Regions from separate parts of the Rhizobium sp. N621 genome, predicted to be linked through region 3. Evidence: riboswitches for the same ligand, from Rfam matches in the RefSeq annotation. Region 3 holds a riboswitch; each other region holds the start of a gene.
The links. Region 3 has a riboswitch for thiamine pyrophosphate ahead of AMK00_RS19855 (ABC transporter permease). Riboswitches for the same ligand answer to the same signal wherever they lie in the genome.
Positions count from the first base shown of each region.

Region 1: linked by a shared signal. The riboswitch ahead of thiM (hydroxyethylthiazole kinase) and the one ahead of AMK00_RS19855 (ABC transporter permease) in region 3 are both predicted to bind thiamine pyrophosphate.
Region 2: linked by a shared signal. The riboswitch ahead of thiC (phosphomethylpyrimidine synthase ThiC) and the one ahead of AMK00_RS19855 (ABC transporter permease) in region 3 are both predicted to bind thiamine pyrophosphate.

Region 1 is NZ_CP013498.1:376,986-382,280, forward strand. Features, by position in the region: gene thiD (bifunctional hydroxymethylpyrimidine kinase/phosphomethylpyrimidine kinase) at 1-396, opposite strand, end outside; gene thiE (thiamine phosphate synthase) at 393-1,028, opposite strand; gene thiM (hydroxyethylthiazole kinase) at 1,025-1,828, opposite strand; TPP riboswitch at 1,870-1,966, opposite strand; gene AMK00_RS26445 (DUF1349 domain-containing protein) at 2,062-2,646, opposite strand; gene AMK00_RS26450 (ABC transporter substrate-binding protein) at 2,877-4,403, shown strand; gene AMK00_RS26455 (ABC transporter permease) at 4,487-5,295, shown strand, end outside.
Region 2 is NZ_CP013499.1:193,303-198,597, reverse strand. Features, by position in the region: gene AMK00_RS28010 (metallophosphoesterase family protein) at 1-1,055, opposite strand, end outside; gene AMK00_RS28005 (acyltransferase family protein) at 1,486-2,616, shown strand; TPP riboswitch at 2,723-2,854, shown strand; gene thiC (phosphomethylpyrimidine synthase ThiC) at 2,949-4,781, shown strand; gene thiO (glycine oxidase ThiO) at 4,778-5,295, shown strand, end outside.
Region 3 is NZ_CP013495.1:4,134,375-4,139,669, reverse strand. Features, by position in the region: gene AMK00_RS19865 (ABC transporter substrate-binding protein) at 1-61, opposite strand, end outside; gene AMK00_RS19860 (ABC transporter ATP-binding protein) at 126-938, opposite strand; gene AMK00_RS19855 (ABC transporter permease) at 935-1,741, opposite strand; TPP riboswitch at 1,902-2,015, opposite strand; gene soxR (redox-sensitive transcriptional activator SoxR) at 2,349-2,819, shown strand; gene AMK00_RS19845 (SDR family NAD(P)-dependent oxidoreductase) at 2,943-3,713, shown strand; gene AMK00_RS19840 (ArsR/SmtB family transcription factor) at 3,817-4,158, shown strand; gene AMK00_RS19835 (LysR family transcriptional regulator) at 4,236-5,129, shown strand; gene AMK00_RS19830 (formate dehydrogenase subunit gamma) at 5,265-5,295, shown strand, end outside.

The sequences.
Region 1 (5,295 bases), on a different replicon from region 3:
CAGCACGTCGACCGCTTCGGGCGCGAGCAGGGCGGCACCGCCTTTGGCGATCATCACCGGATCGAGGACGACGGGAATGCTGCGTCCTTTGGCGGTTGCTGCGGCCAGAGCTGCGGAAAGGGCGGCGGCGACGGCTTCGGCGATGCCGGCATTGGCAATCATGCCGATCTTCACGGCATCGACGCGCACATCGGCAAAGACGGCATCGATCTGGTCGGCAACGAATTGCGGCGGCACCAGATGCACGCCGGTGACCCCTTGCGTGTTCTGCGCCGTCAGCGCGGTCAGCACCGCCATGCCATAGACGCCGCGGGCCGAAAAGGCCTTGAGGTCGGCCTGGATGCCGGCGCCGCCGGACGGATCGGAGCCGGCGATGGAGAGGACGTTGCGGATCATGCCGGGACCTTTCGAATTTCTGCGGCGATGCGGCGGGTGGCCGCCGCCGGATCCGGCGTGCCGCACACGGCGGAGACGACGGCAAGCCCCTTGGCGCCGGCGGCAAAGACTTCGGCCACATGCTCCGCTTTCAACCCGCCGATGGCGACCGACGGCACCGGCGAGACCTGCACCAGCCTGGCAAGACCGTCAAGGCCGATCGGCTGCTTGTGGTCGGCCTTGGTCGGCGTCGCAAACACCGGGCCGACGCCGGTATAATCGACGAGATCGCGATCGACGGCAGCCGCGAGCGCCTCGGTCTCGACCGAGAGGCCGAGGATCATGTCGGGGCCGATCATCCCCCGAGCCGTGCGCGCATCCATGTCCTCCTGGCCGATATGCAGGCCATCGGCGCCGATGGCGATCGCCGCCTCGACGTCGTCGTTGACGATGAGGTGGGCGCCGGTGCCGCCGAGCGCCTGTTTCAAGGCGCGGCCGGTCTCGATCATGCGTGCTGTCCCCGCCTGTTTGTCGCGCAGCTGCACCATCGTCGCGCCGCCGGCAACGGCAAGCCGGGCGGTCTCGACCATGCCGATCCGGGCGCAGAGATCCGGATCGAGGACGAGATAGAGCGAAAGGTCGAAAGCCTTCATGCGATCGATACCCTGGCTCTCGCATCCAGCGCTTCGCCGTCGAGCGCGGCCAGCGCATCGAGGAAGCGCCAAGCGAACGAGCCGGGGCCGGCCGCGCCGAGCGCGGCATCTTCGCCGGCGACGGCAAAGGTTGCGAGCGCTGCGACCGTCGTGCCGAACAGATCCTCCGGCGCGGTGGCGGCGAAAGCGCCGACCAGGCAGGTGAGCGAGCAGCCGAGTGCGGTGACCTGCGGCATCAGCACCGATCCGCCCTTGATGCGCACCGCCCTCGCGCCATCGGTCACGAAATCGACGGCGCCGGTGACGGCGACGATTGCCTGCTGCCGCTCCGCGAGCCGACGGGCCGAATCCTCCGCCTGCTCGACCGGATCGCGGCTGTCGACGCCCTGACCGCGGCTCTCCCCGCCAGCAAGCGCGATGATCTCGGAGGCATTGCCGCGGATGATCGTGGGCTTGAGCGCCAGCAGATCGGCAACCGCCTGGCGGCGAAAGGCCGTCGCATAATGCGCCACCGGATCGAGCACCCAAGGTTTGCCGGATGAGGCAGCCGCCTTGGCCGCCGCCCGCATGCCGTCGAGCCATTGCGTCGACAGCGTGCCGATATTGACAGTCAGCGCGCTCGCGATGCCGGCGAATTCGCCAGCTTCCTCAGCCGCATGCACCATGGCCGGCGAAGCGCCGGATGCCAGCAGGACATTGGCCGCGATGTTCATGGCGACGTAATTGGTGATGCAGTGGACGAGCGGCGGCTTTTCGCGCATCGCCTCCAGCATGGCTCCCGAGGTGGTCTTGCTCTGCATGGCGCCCCTTTCAGGCGGGGCAGGCGCGGGGCGGCGTCTACGGCGATCCCCGAGCGACTCCCTCCGCCGGCATTATCCGGTTCAGGTTCGAAGGGTTCTTCTCAGCCCGTCTGTCGACGAACGCCCCTGTCTCTCATCGCGCTCTTTTTCGCAGAGAAGCACGCGGCTGTCATCCCGAAAATGACGTTTCGCCTGCCTTCCGACAAAGCTGGTTGAAGGGATCACAGCGTTCCTCAACTTAAATCATGCAGATCCGTCGTAATCGCTGCCCCGATCGAAAACTCCGAAAACTGCACTGTCAATCCGCTGCGTTCCGGCGTGCAGGCGGTCGGCCCGACCTCGTATCTGTCGGCAATCGGGAGGGGCGCTAACCGCAGCAGCGGCCAGCGGCTGCCGTCGCTGGAGGCCTGAATGCGTAGCGCGCCGGCTGCGACGGTAACGCGGATGTGGAAATCCTCAAGTTCCTTGAAGGGCTGCGAAACGGACCAGTCGGACTTGCCGTCGGTGACGACGGTACTGAGGAAGGCTTCGCCGTCGGTGAATTCGACGCCCGTCTTGACCCAGCGTTTTTCGTCGAGGCGCACCATCAAGCCGGCCTGGTCGTAGAGGGTGCGGAACTCGCCTTGCACGCGGATCTGGGCGGTGAAGCTATCGGCGGTGGGGAAGGCGAGGAAGTGGCCGCTGTCGCGGGTGAAGCCGTAATAGGTCTCCCGCCAGAAATCGGTCTTCTCGCCTGTCGTCAGCGTCAGACCGGTTGCGTCGGCGTGCCAGCTTGTCGGTTCGTTCAGCCATTTTCCGTTGTTGAAATCGATGTCCATTCCATCCTCGCTTTATTGAAGCCGCGGGCGCAGCCGATTCTTAGCGCCCCCATAATGCGCGAGCTTCGCGAAGGCGGCCAGCCGCACCCGCGGTTCGGCGGTGTTGGCCGTCGCGACCCTCGTCTCACGACATAATCCGTGGGCTTCCGCTTGACACGATTACTTCATCTCTTATTCTGTTACAAAAAGATGAATTACATAATTGTGGAACTTAACTCGGGAGCCCTCACATGAAAACGCTTGTCGCATTCCTGCTCGGCACTGCGCTCGTCGCCCTGCCTTCGACCCTGCTTGCTGCGGAAAAGGGCGGCGTCATCAATGTCGCGACGATCGGCGAGCCGCCGACGCTCGATCCGATGTCGTCGACGGCCGATCTCGTCGGCATCGTCACCCAGCATATTTTCGAAACGCTCTACACCTTCGACAAGAGCTGGAACGTCACGCCGCTTCTGGCCGAAAGCCTGCCCGAGATTAGCGCCGACGGCAAAACCTATACGATCAAGCTCCGGACCGGCATCAAGTTCCACGACAATAGCGATATGACCTCGGATGATGTCGTCGCCTCGCTGAACCGCTGGATGAAGATCGCCTCGCGCGGCAAGCAGGTGGCCGGATTCATCGACAAGATCGCTGCCGCCGATCCCGCGACCGTGACCATCACGCTGAAGCAACCCTATGCGCCGCTGACCTCGCTGCTCGCCTTCAACAATTCGGCGGCGATCATCATCCCGTCGGAAAAGCAGGACGAACCGATGAAGGAGTTCATCGGCACCGGCCCCTATATGCTGAAGGAGCGCAAGGCCGATCAATATATCCAGCTCGTCCGCTTCGACGGATACAAGTCGCGCGAAGGCGACAGCAATGGTTATGGCGGCGCCCGCCATCAATATCTCGACGAAATCCGCTTCGTGCCGGTGCCGGATCCGAACACCCGCGTCGAGGCCGCCGTTTCCGGCCAGTATGATTATGTCGATTCGATCCCGGTCGAATCCTACGACAAGCTGAAGGGCTCGACGGCCTCGCAGCCGGTCATGCTGAAGCCCTTCGGCTATCCTGTTTTCGTCTTCAACACGAAGGAAGGTGTCGCCGGGAATGTCGAGGTTCGCAAGGCGATCCGCCAGGCGCTCAGCATGGAAGACATGCTGGCCGCCGCTTTCGGCAGCAAGGATTTTTATGCACTCGACGGCGCCATCTACCCCAAGAGCTTTGCCTGGTCGACGGATGCCGGCGTCGAGGGCGCCTATAATGTCGCCGATCCGGAAGGGGCGGCGGCTGCCGCCAAGAAAGCGGGTTACAATGGCGAGCCGATCCGCATCCTGACCAGCCGCCAATACGAGTTCCATTACAAGATGGCGCAGGTCGCCGCCGAATATCTGAAGCTTGCCGGCTTCACCGTCGATATGCAGGTGGTGGACTGGGCGACGCTGACGCAGCGCCGCACCGATCCGAAACTCTGGGATATCTACATCACCCACAGCCCCTTCCTGCCGGAGCCGGCGCTGATCGGCTCGCTCTCGACCAGCTCGCCCGGCTGGTGGGATACGCCGGCCCGCAAGGCCGCCGTCGATGCCTTCACCTCCGAAGTCGATCCGAAGAAGCGTGTGGCACTCTGGGCCGATGTCCAGAAGGCCGTCTATGCCGATGCGCCCTTCATGAAGATCGGCGATTTCAACGCCGTCTCGGCGAAATCGGTCAAGCTCGAGGGCGTCGATCCGGCTCCGTGGCCGTATTTCTGGAATGCCTCGATCAAGAAGTAACCATCACCGCCGGCGCCGGCCCTTTGCGGCCGGTGCCGGTCTTCCTTTCTGCCGTATCCGCAAAGGCTTGAAGGCCAGCATTCATGATCCGCTACATCCTCCAGCGCCTGTTCGGCATGATCGTCGTGATGTTTCTCGTCGTGACGATCGTCTTCGTCATCGTGCGCGTGACGCCGGGAGATCCGGCCGCCGTCATGCTCGGGCCGGATGCGACGCCGCAGGATATTGCCGATCTCAGAACCAAGCTCGGCCTCGATCAGTCGCTCGGCCTGCAATATGTCTATTATATCGGCCAGCTGCTGCGGGGCGATCTCGGCCAGTCGATCTTCCTCAACATGCCTGTGACGTCAGCGCTCATCGACCGCGCCGAGCCGACCTTCTTCCTGACGCTGTTTTCGCTTGCCATCGCCAGCGTCATCGCGCTGCCGATCGGCATCTACGCCGCCTATCGGCGCGGCTCCTTCGTCGACCAGGCGGCAACGACGCTCGCCATGTTCGCCGCCAGCATTCCGAGCTTCTGGCTCGGTCTCATCCTGATGCAGTTCTTCGCCGTCAGGCTCAATCTCTTCCCGGTTTCGGGCTATGGCGGCCCCGGCTCGAGTTTTCTCGAGCGTATGTATCACCTGACGCTGCCGGCCTTTGCGCTCGGCATCGTCTCCTCGGCGCTGATCCTGCGTTTCACCCGCGCCTCGATGCTCGACGTGCTCGGCGATGATTACATCCGCACGGCCCGCGCCAAGGGGCTGATCGAGCGCAAGGTGATCCTCAAACACGCGCTGAAGAATGCGCTGATTCCGATCCTGACGGTCCTCGGCCTGACGGCGGCGGTGCTGATATCGGGCGCCGTCGTCACCGAGACCGTCTTCGGCCTGCCGGGTGTCGGCAATCTCGT
Region 2 (5,295 bases), on a different replicon from region 3:
CCGAGTTCGACGACGGGATCGGCGGCGGGCGCGTCTGCGGGGATCGAGGGCGCTTCGAAGGCGAGTTCCAGCTTCTCGATCCAGGTGCGGCCGATCACGTCGCTGCGCCGCTCGGCTTCCGCCTGCATGAGGTCAACATCGCGCCGCAGCTGCCAGGAGAGCGGCGTGCGGCCGGAAAGCCTGAGGCGTGCGACAAGATGCGGCGAAGCCGTGCGGTCGCGCTGCGCCATCAGCGCCGTCTCGACCACTGTGGCCGCCTCACGCCAATCATCGACATCCGTGAGGTCGACATTGACGCGCTCGAACTGCGCGATGCTGGTGCGCCGCTCCTCGACCGTCACGGTCCGGTTGTCCGCCACGGTCACCAGCGACACGGTCTTGACCCCCGCTTCATTGATGTCGCGGCCCTGCGGCATGCCGGGCATGATGACCGTCGCCGCGCCGGGATAATGGCTGCGCTGGTGGAGATGCCCGAGCGCCCAGTAATCGAAACCCGAGGCATGCAGGTCGAGCACGCTGCAGGGCGCATAGACATCATGTCCGGCCGATCCGGCCAGGCTCGTATGCATGATGCCGATGTTGACGGCATCCGCGACCGGCGGCTTGAATTTCGGCAGCAACGGGTCCGGGGCCTGCGGTTTCGCAAAGCTCAGGCCGTGGATCGCGACCGACAAGCTGCCCTTCGTGGCCTCCACGATCTCGGCATGGCCGCCGAAGATCTTCACCGTATCGGGCATCACCAGTTCCTTGGCGATCTTCGACATCGCATCATGATTGCCCCGGATCTTGAAGACTGAGATGCCCGCTCGGTGCAGGCGTTCGAGCTCGCCTGCCAGGAAGCGCGCGGTCTTCATCGACGTCTGCTCGCCGTCGTAGAGATCGCCGGCGATGACAAGCGCGTCGACCTGTTCCTCAAGGCAAAGATCGACGATCGCGACCAGCGCCTGCCGGCTGGCGTCGCTCACGAGGTCGGCCAGCTCTGCGTTGCGAAGCGCGAGAGAGCGCAGGGGAGAGTCGAGATGGAGATCGGCGGTGTGGACGAAACGATAGGCCATGAATGCAAGAATGGTGTTGCGATAGAGTGATCCAACCAGGCGCCGGAGATAAGCGTACGATCGTTATCGCCCGGCAGCAAAACATCGGAATATGCCACGAACATTCAGAGCATGGCGGCGGCGTCCTGGCGAGTAAAATGGGTCGGCGAAACCGGCCCATCCACAGTCAATGCTGCTCGATCGGGGCAGGCACGGCAGCAATCGCAGCATGAGGTATTTCGAATGCAAGCTCATGATTGCTGCTTTCGGTATCGCGGCGGCAAATTTCCTGTCGATAAAACTTTAGGTTCCGCTGTGGCAATATTTTCAACCCGAATGTCTATCCTCGCAACTTACGGAAGAAAATGAGCCGGACGATCTTCGCGGAATGTGCAGCGGTTTTTGACTCCCGGCAGGAAAATGCACGCAAACATGAGGGGAGTGAAAGCCCTTGGCTGTCACAGACGAGTTAACCCGATCAGAATTCTGTGGCACCGCGGATCTCGATACCAATGACGCCTTGCGCCCGGCCAGTTGGGAAAACGAGGTAAAGAACCATTTTGTCTTCCTCGACGAGCTTCGGGGGATAGCGGCGCTGTCAGTGGTTCTCCTACATGCTAACCAGGCTTTTGCCTTCGGCCTTCATTTTCACGCCTATCTGGCGGTGGATTTCTTCTTTTGTCTCAGTGGCTTCGTTCTCGCACACGGATATGACGCAAAGCTGAAGTCGGGCATGTTGCGAAACAGGACATTCCTCCTCAAACGCACAATACGACTTTATCCCATGATCGCGGTCGGTGTCGCTTTAGGCGTTCTCGCGGCGCAATTTACCTACGCCTCGATTCTTTCCGGTCTTGACGTCTCGATTCTTGCACTCGGCGCATTGCTTCTTTTGCCGCTCGGACTTTTGGTGGGACAAGAGGCGTTCGCGATCAACAACCCCCTCTGGTCTATTTGTTTTGAAATAGTCGCAGGCGTGGCCTACGGCTCAGTCGCCCGACGGAGAATTCGTCTTTGGCATGAGATAGCGGCTCTCGCCCTATTGGCCGCAGCGCTTTTCGCCGTCGTCTCGATCGAGGGTACCGTCGGACCAGTCGGATTTGGCAGCTGGCGAACGTTCTTCGAGGGATTGGTCAGGGTCGGCTTTTCGTTCCTTGCCGGTGTGCTGATCTTCCGCTGGGATATAAGCAACCGTATCAGGGCGGTACCGCCTCAGGTCCCGCTTTTCCTCCTGATCGCGGTTCTGTTTTGCCCCTTTGCCGTCGCCAGAGACATCTTCGACTTCGTCTGCATCGCTATCATATTTCCGATCGTGCTCGTGCTGGCCGTAGCGGTTTCCTCCCATGAGAAACGGCCATTCGCCGCATATCTTGGCCAGATATCTTATCCTCTCTACATCGTCCATCAGCCAATAATGCAACTCGGCGCTCAGCTCCAAATCTCCACCGGCGAGGTGATCCCACGGCCGATCACCGCCGGCCTCGCACTCCTGACTGCCATAGCTGTTGCGCATCTCTTGTACACTCGCTTCGATACACCCGTGCGCGTCTATTTAGGCCGCAAGCTGCTCAGACCAGCTTGACGGCGTCGTTTTTTGCGACGACGGCAACCCCCGTGCTAGGGGATTGGACGATGGAAACGCATCGGGTCGTGGCTTGACACGAACGCCGCTCCGGTCTTTGATGCCGAACATTCACCAGGGGTGTCCCGGCAAGGGGCTGAGATTCTGCTAGACGATACGGCTTTGCCGGTTGTGGCGCAGTGACCCGTTGAACCTGATCCAGTTCATACTGGCGTAGGGACGGTGCGGACGCTGCGGCTGTTGGGCGAATCTCGCTTTGTCGCGCAAGGCGTCTTTCCATCATTCCAACACTGGAACTGGGTCTCCAAACGTCAAACCTTGGAGCCTCATCCATGAATATAGTTGCACCCCAGCTTACCCCCGTCGTCACCACCGGCCCGCTTCCGGCCTCGACCAAGATCGTCAAACCCGGAGCGCTCTATCCGGATCTGCGCGTGCCGATGCGCGAAATCAGCCTTCACCCGACCTCCGGCGAGCCGCCGGTCACGGTCTATGATTCCTCCGGCCCCTATACCGATCCGGCCCATGTGGTTTCCATCGACACCGGGCTGCCGCGTTTGCGCGAGGCCTGGGTCAGGGCGCGTGGCGACGTCGAAGCCTATGAAGGCCGGGTGGTGAAGCCTGAAGACAATGGTTTTGCCACGGGCGAACGGCTGACGCCGGAATTTCCCATTCGCAACACGCCGCTAAAGGCAAAGGCCGGCCGCGCCGTCACCCAGCTCGCCTATGCGCGTGCCGGCGTTATCACCCCGGAAATGGAGTTTATCGCGATCCGCGAAAACCTCGGCCGGCAGGCCGCGAAGGAGGCGCTCGCCCGCGACGGCGAGAGCTTCGGCGCCCATGTTCCGGATTTCGTGACGCCCGAATTCGTGCGCCGGGAAGTCGCCGAGGGCAGGGCGATCATCCCCGCCAATATCAACCACCCCGAAACCGAACCGATGATCATCGGCCGGAACTTCCTCGTGAAGATCAACGCCAATATCGGCAATTCGGCCGTTACCTCGTCGATGGCGGAGGAGGTGGAGAAGATGGTCTGGGCGATCCGCTGGGGCGCCGACACGGTCATGGACCTTTCCACCGGTCGCAACATTCACAACATCCGCGAATGGATTATACGCAATTCGCCGGTTCCGATCGGAACGGTGCCGCTTTACCAGGCGCTCGAGAAGGTCAACGGCATTGCCGAGGATCTGACCTGGGAAGTCTATCGGGATACGCTGATCGAACAGGCCGAGCAGGGCGTCGACTATTTCACCATCCATGCCGGCGTACGGCTTGCCTATATCCCGCTCACCGTCAATCGCGTCACCGGCATCGTCTCACGCGGCGGCTCGATCATGGCCAAGTGGTGTCTGCATCACCACAAGGAGAGTTTCCTCTACGAGCATTTCGAGGAAATCTGCGATATCTGCCGCGCCTATGACGTCTCCTTCTCGCTCGGCGACGGTTTGCGTCCGGGGTCGATCGCGGACGCCAATGACGCAGCGCAATTTGCCGAACTCGAAACCCTCGGCGAATTGACCAAGATTGCCTGGGCCAGGGATTGCCAGGTGATGATCGAAGGCCCCGGCCATGTGCCGATGCACAAGATCAAAGAGAATATGGACAAGCAGCTCAAGGTCTGCGGCGAAGCCCCCTTCTATACGCTCGGACCGCTGACGACCGACATCGCGCCGGGCTATGATCACATCACCTCCGGTATCGGCGCCGCCATGATCGGTTGGTTCGGCACGGCCATGCTCTGCTACGTCACGCCGAAGGAGCATCTGGGGCTGCCCGACCGCAGCGACGTCAAGACCGGCGTCATCACCTACAAGATCGCAGCGCATGCTGCCGATCTTGCCAAGGGACATCCGGCCGCCCGCATCCGCGACGACGCGCTATCGCGCGCGCGCTTCGAATTCCGCTGGGAGGATCAGTTCAACCTCTCCCTCGACCCGGATACGGCCCGTTCCTTCCACGACGAGACCCTGCCGAAGGAGGCGCACAAGGTGGCGCATTTCTGTTCGATGTGCGGCCCGAAATTCTGCTCCATGAGAATTTCCCACGACATTCGCGCCGAAGCTCAGAAAGAGGGATTGGAAGCCATGGCGGCCAAGTACCGCGATGGCGGCGATCTCTACATGCCGGTCGCAGAGGTCGCGAAAACGCCCGTCGGAGAATGACCATGCGCGTTCTCGTCAAGGGGGCCGGCGTTGCCGGCCTCACCGTGGCCTGGCAGCTCTATCGCCACAGCTTCCGCGTCACCCTTGCGGAGCTGGCCGACAAGGTCGGCGCTGGTGCCTCCGGCTTTGCCGGCGGCATGCTGGCGCCGTGGTGCGAGCGGGAAAGCGCAGAAGAGCCGGTGCTGACGCTCGGTCGCCTTGCCGCGGACTGGTGGGAGGCGGCACTGCCCGGCCATGTCAATCGCCGGGGAACACTTGTCGTGGCGGGCGGCCGCGATGCCGGCGAACTCGACCGCTTTTCCCGTCGGACAAGCGGGTGGGAATGGCTGGACGAGCAGGCGATCGCGGCGCTGGAGCCTGACCTTGCCGGCCGCTTTCGCAAGGCGCTGTTCTTCCGGCAGGAAGCGCATCTCGATCCGCGGCAGGCGCTCTCGGGGTTGGCCGCCGGACTCGAAGAAGCCCGCGTGCGTCTCACATTCGGCGTCACGGGCGATGCTGACCTTGCCCCTTACGA
Region 3 (5,295 bases):
GGCCGGCGAGGCTTGTCGCGATGGCGGCGAGGATCGTCTGGCGACGGGTGAGAAGCGGCATGGTGACCTCCTCAGGTCTTGAGAGCATGATGCCGAAAAGTGCGGTTTTCGGACGACATCAGGCTCTAACTCTTAAAATTGGAACAGGAGCCAGATTTCAGGCCGGTCGGCCTAAAATCATCCTGTTCCAGCGGATGAAGCAGGGTTTGCAGGATTTCAGTCTCGATTGCCTGAGCTGCGGGTGAACCGAGATCGGCGATGCTTCTCGGGCGGGGCAGGGGGACACGGAATTCGCGGATGACGCGGGCCGGGCGAGCAGACAGCACGTAGATCCGATCGGAGAGGAAAACGGCCTCGCGGACATCGTGCGTGATTAGCAGCGCCGTCCAGCGATGTTCGGTCCACATGCCTTGCAGCCACTCCTGGATCTGTGTGCGGGTCAGCGCATCGAGCGCGCCGAAGGGCTCGTCGAGCAGCAGCATGTCCTGCTTCTGGATGACGGTGCGCAGCAGTGCCGCACGCTGGCGCATGCCGCCGGAAAGAGAAGAGGGGTAGTGATGCTCGAAGCCGGCAAGGCCGAACCGCTCGAAGAGGGGCGCGACAGCGGCGCGGGCCGCCCGACGAGTCATGCCTTTCACTTCAAGGCCGAGCGCGGCATTATCGATGATTCGGCGCCACGGCATCAGCGCATCGCGTTGCGGCATGAAGGCAAAGGAATGCGGCGTCTGTTCCAGCGCTGCACCGTTGAAAAGCATGGCGCCGGAATCAGGCCGCAGCGCCTGTGTCAGCAGTCTCAGCACAGTCGATTTTCCGGAGCCGGATGGGCCGACGATCGAGACGAACTCGCCGTTTGCGACGGTGAGTGAAATGTCGCTCAGAACCTTCATGCCGTCGAAGGATTTCGAGATGTTGCGCAGCTCAAGCATCTGACCGGTCATCTGCGCCGCTCCTGGGATGGCTGCCAGGGCATGACGAAACGCTGGATAACCAGCGTCAGCGCGAAGAGGCAGAGCGTCAAGAGAGCGCTGACGATCACGGCGGCGAGCACGAGATCGGGACGGAAATTGTTCTTGGCGTTGAGGATATAGATGCCGAGGCCGCTTGCAGCGCCGGCATATTCGGCAAAGATCGCGCCGACGACGGCATAGGTGATCGAGATCCTGAGACCCGCGAAGAAAAAGGGCAAAGAGGAGGGAAGGCGCGCCAGGCGGAAAATGCGCCAGCGGCTCGCCTTCATCGAGTTCAGCAATTCGGCAATATCGCGGTCGGTCGCCTCGTAACCCTGAAGCAGGGCAACGAGCAGCGGGAAAAAGGTGACGAGGGCCACCAGCAATATCTTCGGCAAAAGGCCGAAACCGAACCAGAGAACGACGAGGGGTGCGATCGCCACCAGCGGCAAAGTTTGACTGGCAATGAAGATCGGCAGCAGTGCCCGGCGCATGAAGGGCATGAAATCCATCAGGATCGAAGAGGCGAAGGCGAAGGCGAGCGACAGAGCGAAACCGCCGACTGTGGCGCCGAGCGTCGGCCAGGTGTTTGACATCAGCCCCTCTCGGTTCAGCCAACCCTGGACAAGGATACGCGAAGGCGCCGGCAGAATGGACGGTTTGATGCCGGAAAGATCGACATAGAGTTCCCATGCCGCCAGAAAGGCAAAGCCGGCGAGCAAGGCGGGCATTGCCCGGTACACGGCGAGACAGAGCGTCGCAAGACGCGAATCCGATGGGCGTGGCGATGTCATCGGCGTTCGATTTCAGGCTTTCGTCGGGCCGTTCGCGCAAACCTGTCGAGGGCATCGGTCTCGATGCGCAGCCTGCCGCAATTCGGGGCGATTGCCTTGACGGCATCGATAGGGGTGCCGGCGGAATGGCCGGACGTCGGGTAGAGTGACACTTGCGCGCCGGAATGCATTTGGACCTCGCTCCGCTGGCATTACCCAGATCAGCTTAGAAGGGTCCGGAAGCTTGCGCCTCGCATCTCAGCCCCGGCGACACGGAGCTCCCCTGTTATTTCGGCGAAAACTATCATCGGGGTTTTCTTGCCGCAACCGCAAAATTGCAAAGCAGTTCGGCCGGTCGGGAAGGGATTGCCGATGAAAAAACACCCGGACGAGGTCCTGTCCGGGTGTTTTCCGAGGTTCCGTACCTGCCGGGAACGGAACCCGAGCGCTCGCCTCTCGGGGGCTATATCGGCTGGAGCGATCGATACGGGGGCGGACGAGCGCCGATGCCCTCGTTCCAGCTTTTATCGACCGGATGATCTCACTGCCGCTCCTTCCTGCGCCTCGCGCTTTACGGGCGGGGGAGCAGGGGTTATAAAACCTCAACTAATATTGAGGTCAATAGGCGATGAATAGGATTTCTGCAACGCCGCTCGGCAGGCTTCTGACGGTCGGTGAAGTGGCGCAACGCAGCGGTCTTGCCGTCTCGGCGCTGCATTTCTATGAGGTCAAGGGGCTGATCTCGAGTATCCGCACGCGCGGCAACCAGCGGCGCTACGGACGCGATGTGCTTCGCCGGCTCGGCATCATCAAGGTGGCGCAACGTGTCGGCATTCCGCTTTCGGAAATCCAGACGGCATTTGCCTCCCTGCCGCAGGGACGCACGCCGACGGTTGCCGACTGGCAGACGCTGTCGGCGCGCTGGAAGGATGAGCTCGACACGCGAATCAGACAGCTGAGCCTGCTGCGAGACCGTCTGACCGGCTGCATCGGCTGCGGCTGCCTGTCGATCGAAAGCTGTCCGTTGCGCAATCCCTTCGATCGGCTCGGCGAGGAAGGGCCGGGCCCGCGGCTGCTGGAGAGCGAAAACGAAGTGTGAGCTTTCGGGGAAGAGCGCTAGCCTCTCGCGGAAAGATGATGCCGCCTTTCTTTCGGCCGGCGCGCTCATATGTTAAGGGCGAATGGCGCAACAGGCGGCTTTGTCCGCGAGGAGGACGGCTTCGTGTTCCATCCGAGACTATTCGAGAATCGCAATGTCATCGTGACCGGCGCCGGGCGGGGCATCGGCCTCGAAGTGGCCCGGCAGTTCCTGGACTGCGGCGCGAAGGTGATCGTCCATACCGGACGCAAACCGGGGCGCGAGCTGCCGGATTTTCTGCTGACGGCTGAATCCGAAAGACGGGCGCTGCTGCTGCACGCCGATTTCACCGCCGCTGGCGGCGCTGCGCAATTTGCCGAAAATGCGCTTGCCTTTTTCGACAAGGTGCATGTGCTCGTCAATAACGCCGGCACCATGCTCGGCCGTTTTCCGGCTGCCACACTGACCGACGCAGATTATGAGGCGATCGTGCGTTTGAACCAGACGTCGGTGGTGGCGCTGACGCGTGCGCTGCTGCCGGCATTAAAGGCGGCGGAAGGCGCTGCCATCGTCAACACCGTTTCAATTTCCGCGCTGACCGGCGGCAGTCCCGGTTCTTCGATCTATTCCGCTTCGAAAGCTTTCGTTTCCACCTATTCCAAGGCGCTTGCCCGCGAGCTCGCGCCGGATAGCATCCGCGTCAATTGTGTCTCGCCCGGAACGATCGAGACGGATTTCCATGAGCGCTATTCCTCCCGCGAAAAGCTGGAGCAGACGAGAAAGTCTATTCCCTTGCAGCGGCTGGGCACGGCGGAGGACTGCGCTCCGGCCTATCTGTTCCTGGCGGCACCCTCCCTCTCCGGATACATTACCGGTCAGGTCATCGAGATCAATGGCGGCCAGCTTATCTGCTGATTTAGTTAGACCTTTTTTGACATTTCATCACTTTTGGCAAATTCGCGTGTGCGAATATGCTATTGTGCTGATCTGCCTTTTCGCTTCCCTTCCGAGATGTCGAATGCCATTGCCCAAGCCCGAGCCGGGAATGTCCGGTCAGGAACTGCACAAACTCGCTGGAAACGCTCGTGAGGCGAGCGATCTGCTGAAGGCGCTGGCGCACCAGACCCGACTTCTGATTCTTTGCATACTCGCGAGTGAGGAGCGGACGGTCGGTGAAATCGAAAACATCCTCGGCATTCAGCAGGCAATGGTCTCGCAGCAGCTCGCACGTTTAAGGCTTGAAGGCCTCGTCAATACGCGCCGTCAGGGTAGGCTGGTCTATTACCGTATCGGCAATACAAGCGTGCTTGCCTTCCTTGAATCGTTGTTCGATCTTTTTCCGGCTGCTGAAAACGATTAGTACCGCCCTTGCGGAACACGGTTGCTGCGTCGAAGATAGGCTGATCCGGATGATTTCGCGCCGGATCGGGAGACCGGATGATCGACAAGCTGGAATTTTTCATCGCCCTTGCCAACGAAAAGCATTTCGGCCGCGCCGCGGAGGAGTGCGGGATTTCCCAGCCAACACTTTCGGCCGCCATCCGGCAGCTTGAAGACCAGCTTGGCGTCATGCTGGTGCAGCGCGGCTCGCGGTTTCAGGGGCTGACGCCGGAGGGGCAGCGGGTGCTTGAATGGGCGCGGCGCATCGTCGGCGATGCTCGCACCATGCGGGAAGAGATGCGCGCCGCCCGCCGCGGTCTTTCCGGCCACATCCGCCTCGCTGCCATTCCGACCGCGCTCGCCATGCTTTCGCGCATCACCACGCCCTTTCAGGAACGACATCCGGGAGTGACCTTCTCGATCGTCTCGCGGAACTCGCTGCAGGTGCTGAGCATGCTCGAAAATCTCGAGATCGATGCCGGTATCACCTATCTTGAAAATGAGCCGCTCGGACGTGTCACCAGTGTTCCCCTCTACGCCGAGCGCTATCACCTGATCACGGCTGCGGGCAGCCCGCTGTCCGATCGCGACAACGTGACCTGGAAGGAGGTCGGCGATCTTCGGCTTTGTCTATTGACCGCCGACATGCAGAACCGACGCATCATCAACCGGCACCTGACGGAAGCGGGCGCGACCGTACATCCAACTCTCGAATCCAACTCGATGATCGTGCTGTTCTCGCATGTCAGAACTGGGCGCTGGGCAAGCATCATGCCGCGCAACGTCGCGAAATCATTTGGATTCCCAATAGAAATCCGCATGATTCCGATCGTTGAACCGGAGGCCCACCATCTGGTCGGCCTCGTCGCGCCCTATCGCGAACCCTTCACGCCGCTCGTTTCGGCCTTGCTGCATGAAGCGCGCGTGCTCGTGCGGGATGAAGAGCTCTGATAGAGAAAACCTATCAATCCACGAGATAGCTTTATTGATCGTCGCCGGCTTCCCTGAGATGCTGCATGAGGGGATGGCCTCATGCCGGTGGAGAGCGCCATTCCGCAACGAGCAAGCGGCTGGGAGGGCTGCCTTATGACCATTCATATCGCCGAAGGCGATATCG